One region of the Pseudoalteromonas sp. Of7M-16 genome, then DNA from elsewhere that is predicted to be linked to it. Evidence: predicted binding sites of a transcription regulator. Region 1 holds the regulator's gene; the other holds the start of a gene.
What was found. Region 1 encodes NrdR, which represses ribonucleotide reductase genes. Its sites were predicted from a motif close to AAACACNANATNTNGTGTTT; they were not measured.

Region 1 (3,421 bases):
CAGGTGCCGATAGCCAGTAATCTGTCGCTCTGGCGTTCGCTTCAACAGAAACAATGGTTGCAATGCCATCTACATGACCCGAAACCAGATGTCCACCAAGACGTGAGACAGGCTGCAGTGCTTTTTCTAAATTCACCTTTTGACCAACTTGATACTCACCAAATCGTGTCAGTGATAGCGTTTCATTTGACACGTCAGCTCTGAAACCATCACTGTATTTTTCTACTACGGTTAAACAAACACCATTGGTCGCAATGCTGTCACCCAGTGCTACATCTGCCATATCTAAATTATGGGATTTTACTTTAACACTTAAGTCGCCTTGCTTTAGTGTTAGCTCTGATAATGTGCCGGTTGCTTCAATAATGCCTGTAAACATAAATTCTCTTATTTTTTAGTCGCTTTAATGCGAATATCTGTGCCTACTTGCGCACATTCTGTAATTTCAAGCTCAGCGATCTGACCCATTTCAGTCAATACCGAGCTGTTAAACAAACCTTTGCCGCCTTCGCCGATAATTTTTGGCGCCACGTAAATGATATATTCATCGATGAGGACTTGTTCATGCATTGCGCCACATAATGTCGCACCGGCTTCAAGCCATATCTGATTCACATTTTGCTGGGCTAAATATATTAGCGCAGCTCTAAGATCAAGTTTGTCATTTACAGTGGGCAAACATACTTGCTCTACGAAATGAGGCCACTGATGCTGATTATCAAGTTTGGAACGAAAAATAATGACTTTTGATCCACAGCTGAATAAGTTGAGCGCTGGATGTAAACGATTTTGCGAATCAATGATCACTCGAATTGGTTGACGCAGCTCTGCTAACTGAGAAACCTTGTCAAAATCTTCAAATTCACCAGCGCGCACATTAAGTTTAGCGTCGTCCATTAACACCGTATCAGCACCTGATAATATGGCACAACTTTGTGCCCGGTATTTTTGTACGTCCCGTCTCGCCTGCGGACCAGTTATCCATTTGCTTTGGCCATTTTGCAGGGCTGTTTTTCCATCTAAGCTCGCGGCCAGCTTTGCAATCACATAAGGCCTACCGGTTTCCATTCTTTTTAGGAACCCTTTATTCAGCGCACGCGCTTCGTGTTCAAGTAAGCCAAATGCTGTTTCGATCCCAGCTTCTTCCAACATTTTCAAACCATTACCGGCAACTTGTGGATTAGGATCCACCATAGCGCAAATTACTTTTTTTACGCCCGCATCTATCAACCCTTTTGCACACGGTGGAGTACGGCCATAGTGACTGCACGGCTCTAATGTTACATATGCAGTGGCTCCATGGGTATTTCCAGCAGCCTGCCGCAGCGCGTGTACTTCAGCGTGGGGACCACCCGCTTGTATGTGAAACCCCTGCCCTATCACTTGATCATTTTTTACGATGACACAGCCGACGTTCGGGTTAGGCGTTGTCGTGTACTGTCCTTGCTTAGCAAGTTCAATGGCCATTGCCATATAGTCATGGTCGGCCTGCGAAAACTCCATTAGTCACCCAACCTCGCAATTTCTTCACCAAACTCTTTGATATCTTCAAAACTGCGATACACCGAGGCAAAACGCACATAAGCGACTTTATCCAGCTTTTTAAGTGCTTCCATAATGCATTCACCAATCATTTTGCTGTTTACTTCACGCTCTCCGGTTGCTCGGATCTGAGATTTTATTTGATGTACAACTTCTTCTATTTGTTCTGTACTAACGGGGCGCTTCTCTAAAGCACGGTGTAACCCATTGAGCAGCTTATCTTCATTGAAAGGCTCTCGGGTGCCATCTTGTTTGATTACTCTTGGCATCAATAATTCAGCGCCTTCGAAGGTCGTAAAGCGCTCATGACAAACTATACACTCGCGACGGCGACGCACTTGATGGCCTGATGCCACCAATCGCGAATCAATTACTTTGGTATCTTTTGCCGTACAAAAAGGACAATGCATATATTCTCACTGTTAGGTAGTCTATTAATGCGGCGTGTTTGAAAATCATCAATGCCACTCAATGGCAACTACGCGTGTTCAATTGCGCAGGATGACAGAAAATAAAAAGGCCGCATAAATGCGGCCTTTATAATATCAAAAATAACGCAAATTGTGAGTGTAATTATGCGTAAACAGGCAATTTAGCACAGATAGCTTTTACCTTTTCTTTTACTTCTGCTTGCACTGATTCATCATTGATGTTGTCAAGTACATCACAGATCCAACCTGCCAGTTCACCCGCTTCTGCTTCTTTAAAGCCACGACGAGTGATCGCAGGAGAACCAATACGTAGACCTGACGTTACAAATGGAGAGCGCGGGTCATTAGGTACTGAGTTCTTGTTAACAGTGATATTTGCACGACCAAGCGCCGCATCAGCGTCTTTACCTGTGATATCTTTATCAATTAGGTCTAGTAGGAACAGGTGGTTATCTGTTTTACCAGAAACAACTTTGTAGCCACGCTCTTGAAGTACTGCAACCATAGCTTGTGCATTTTTAACAACTTGAGTTTGGTAAGTCTTGAACTCAGGCTCTAACGCTTCTTTGAATGCTACTGCTTTTGCCGCAATAACATGACATAAAGGACCACCTTGGCCACCTGGGAATACTGCACTGTTTAGCTTTTTGTAAACATCTTCATCGCCACAAGCTGATACAATTAAACCACCACGCGGACCAGCAAGCGTTTTGTGCGTAGTTGTTGTCACAACGTGCGCATGAGGTACAGGGTTAGGGTATACACCAGCCGCAACTAGACCTGCTACGTGTGCCATGTCTACAAGTAAGTATGCGCCTACTTTGTCAGCGATTTCGCGGAACTTAGCCCAATCAACAATACCTGAGTATGCAGAGAAACCACCAATGATCATCTTTGGCTTGTGCTCAAGTGCTAACGCTTCTACTTGTGCATAATCGATCTCACCGGTTTCTTCGTTTAGACCGTATTGGATTGCATTATAAGTCTTACCTGAAAAGTTTACGTGAGAGCCATGAGTCAAGTGACCGCCGTGTGCAAGGCTCATACCTAACACAGTGTCATGTGGCTGAAGTAGAGCTTGGAATACCGCTGCGTTTGCTTGTGAACCAGCATGTGGCTGTACGTTTGCGTAATCAGCACCAAATAGTTCACATGCACGATCAATTGCAAGTTGTTCTACAACATCAACGTGTTCACAACCACCATAGTAACGCTTGCCTGGGTAACCTTCTGCGTACTTGTTTGTAAGCTGTGACCCTTGAGCCTCTAAAACACGCGGGCTACAGTAGTTTTCAGATGCGATTAGCTCAATGTGCTCTTCTTGACGAGTCGTCTCTGATTGGATCGCGTTAAATAGTTCAGGGTCAAAATCTGCAATATTCATGTTACGTTCTAACATGGTTTCTCCTAGGTGCACGTATGATTAAATTTACCGAATGCAATTGTAC
Region 2 (3,421 bases), on a different contig from region 1:
AATCTTACAAGCGCCGCCTTCGCAGCCATCATCTTCTGGCTCAGGCTTTAACTCATCTTGTGCATCGGCTGCACCATCGCGAGTATTGTGGTAGTAAAGAGTTTTAACACCAAGCTTGTATGCTGTTAGTAAGTCTTTTAGCAACAACTTCATTGGCACCTTACCGCCGTCAAACTTAGTTGGATCATAGTTTGTATTTGCAGAAATAGTTTGGTCGACAAACTTTTGCATAATACCAACTAGACCAAGGTAGCCATCATTTGAAGGGATATCCCATAGCAATTCATATTGGTCTTTAAGCTTTTCGTACTCAGGTACAACTTGCTTTAAGATACCATCTTTACTTGCTTTTACGCTGATATGGCCTCGAGGTGGTTCAATACCATTCGTTGCGTTAGAGATTTGAGAAGAGGTCTCTGAAGGCATCAATGCTGATAGCGTAGAGTTTCTCATACCATATTCTTGGATACTTGCTCTTAGCGAATCCCAATCAAGGTGTAACGGCTCATCACAAATTGCATCGATGTCTTTTTTGTATGTATCGATTGGCATAATACCTTGTGAATACGTCGTTTCATTGAACTTAGGACAAGCACCGCGCTCTTTTGCAAGTTCGTTTGAAGCTTTCATTAAGTAATACTGTATTGCTTCAAATGTTTTGTGTGTCAGGCCATTTGCGCTGCCGTCTGAGTACTTTTTACCATTTTTAGCAAGGTAGTAAGCGAAGTTGATAACACCAATACCTAGCGTACGACGTCCCATTGTTGCAGTGTGAGCTGCTGGTACTGGGTAATCTTGGAAATCAAGCAGGTTATCAAGTGCACGTACCGCTAGCTCAGCGAGTTCTTCAAGCTCTGAAAGATCGTTAATCGCGCCTAAGTTAAATGCAGACAAGGTACAAAGTGCGATTTCGCCTTCTGCATCATTTACATTGTTTAGAGGCTTAGTCGGAAGTGCTATTTCTAAACATAAGTTTGATTGACGGATTGGCGCAACTTTTGAGTCAAACGGGCTGTGTGTATTACAGTGGTCAACATTCTGTAAGTAAATACGACCTGTACTTGCACGCTCTTGTGCGAACATTGAAAACAGCTCAATCGCTTTGATGCGTTTTTTACGAATAGATTCGTCTTGCTCATACTTTAGGTATAGCTCTTCGAATAGTGCTTGATCTTCGAAGAATGCATCATACAACCCCGGTGTATCAGAAGGGCTGAATAGGGTAATGTAGTCATCTTTTAATAGACGCGTGTACATTGTTTTGTTGAATTGCACACCATAGTCTAAATGGCGAACACGGTTTTCTTCAACACCACGGTTATTTTTCAGAACAAGTAGGTTTTCTACTTCTAAATGCCACAATGGGTAGAAAAGGGTCGCAGCACCACCACGCACACCGCCTTGTGAACAGCTTTTAACGGCTGTTTGGAAGTGCTTGTAGAATGGAATACAGCCAGTATGGAAAGCTTCACCGTTGCGAATAGGGCTACCTAGTGCACGAATACGACCGGCATTAACACCAATACCAGCTCGCTGACTCACATACTTTACGATTGCAGAAGAGGTCGCGTTGATTGAATCTAAGCTATCATCACATTCGATTAGTACACATGAGCTAAACTGACGCGTTGGTGTACGCACACCTGCCATGATAGGCGTTGGCAATGAAATTTTGAATTGTGAAACTGCATCGTAAAAACGCTTAATATAGTCTAGACGAGTCTCTTTTTCATAATCTGAGAATAGGCTTGCTGCAACTAGCATGTATAGAAACTGCGCGCTCTCATAAATCTCACCAGTTACTCGGTTTTGTACCAAGTATTTACCTTCAAGTTGTTTAACCGCTGCGTAACTGAATGTCATATCACGGCTGTGGTCGAGATACTCATTTAATTCGTGAAGCTCTTCGCGGGTGTAGTCTTTCAATAGGTGTTCGTCGTAGCGCTTATCTTCAACCAACTTGGCTACATGATCATATAAATGTGGTGGCTCAAATTGACCGTAAGCTTTCTTTCTTAAATGGAACACTGCAAGACGTGCTGCTAGATATTGATAATCTGGCGTATCTTTTGAAATTAAATCAGCAGCTGCTTTAATGATTGTTTCATGGATATCTTCAGTACGGATCCCATCGTAAAATTGGATATGAGACTTCAATTCCACTTGAGAGACTGAAACATTGTCTAGGCCTTCGGCAGCCCAAGTTATCACACGATGGATTTTATCTAAATCAAGCGGCTCTTTACGACCGTTTCTTTTACTGACAGATAATTGTTGGTTCATAAGCTATGCCTGTATTCCCAAATTCTTATATTGGCTAGGAAATCACCACTAGATATGGTGCCTATTTGAAAGTGCATCACAAGATAGTGTGGTTATTTGTATTTTGCAATAGAACAACTTCACTCAAATTGTGGATAACATTGGGATAAAATTAGCGTGTTAGTGTTTACTAACCTTCTGTTATCCACGAAGTCTGCGTGCGTAAAAAAATCAACGTTAGTTCGGCAATTTTTGTCTTTTTTTAACAAAAAAACTGAATGATTTTTTTATGTTCAATTTATTGCCCAACTAAGTGTAAGACACAATATGTAGTGTCTCAAATTTAAATTTTTCACTATATGTGCGAAATTAACTCATTTGGTTGCTTTAAGTTTAACTCGGCTTGCCAGGAAAGTGCTTCGTCAAGAGAAGGAATGAACCCCCATAAAGCTGTGACTGAGCGCATCTTTGCTGCTTTAGCTGCTTCGATATCACGTTGTGCATCACCTACATAAGTACACTGTGTTGCCGTAACACCAAGTTTTTTAGCAGCATATAGCAGTGGTTCAGGGTGGGGTTTGGCGACTTTTAACGTATCTCCACACACAACTGCTTTAATATCTTTTAATGCATCTATTTTTGCAAGAAGTGGGAAAGTCAAAAACTCAGGCTTGTTTGTTACTATACCAACAGCGATATCTTGCGCATAGAGCGATTTTAGCATATCGGTAATACCGTCAAAGCAATGGCTGTGAACAGAAATATTTTGTTCATAATAGTCTAAAACTTGCTTCCTTAATGAGGCAAAGTCGTAGTCGACCAACTTGTCTTTAAAGCCTACTTCTAACAGGGCTTTTACCCCATTAGAGATTGCCGGACTATATTCATTTTTGGGTAAAGTCGGTAATCCGTGCTCTTTGAGCACGTGATTTAACGCAGCCCCGAGGTCGTCACTGGTATCTAATAGCGTACCATCTAAATCGAACAGAACGGCTTTGGTCATGCTAATTTCTCAAAGTGAAGTAGGTAGTTAACACTGACGTCTTTAGTAAGCGTAAATGTCTTAGTAAATGGGTTATAACTGATACCAGCTGCATTACGCACTTTTAAACCATGTTCTTCGGCCCAGCCAATTAGCGTCGACGGTCGAATGAATTTG

Region 2: the regulator NrdR is predicted to act here: its motif matches at 2,327-2,346, upstream of nrdA (class 1a ribonucleoside-diphosphate reductase subunit alpha).

Annotation. Positions count from the first base shown of each region.
Region 1 is NZ_JAKRFY010000011.1:151,818-155,238, forward strand. It holds gene MHN81_RS13440 (riboflavin synthase) at 1-379, opposite strand, end outside; gene ribD (bifunctional diaminohydroxyphosphoribosylaminopyrimidine deaminase/5-amino-6-(5-phosphoribosylamino)uracil reductase RibD) at 388-1,503, opposite strand; gene nrdR (transcriptional regulator NrdR) at 1,503-1,952, opposite strand; gene glyA (serine hydroxymethyltransferase) at 2,116-3,372, opposite strand.
Region 2 is NZ_JAKRFY010000005.1:46,611-50,031, reverse strand. It holds gene nrdA (class 1a ribonucleoside-diphosphate reductase subunit alpha) at 1-2,283, opposite strand, end outside; gene MHN81_RS06675 (HAD-IA family hydrolase) at 2,618-3,265, opposite strand; gene ubiG (bifunctional 2-polyprenyl-6-hydroxyphenol methylase/3-demethylubiquinol 3-O-methyltransferase UbiG) at 3,262-3,421, opposite strand, start outside.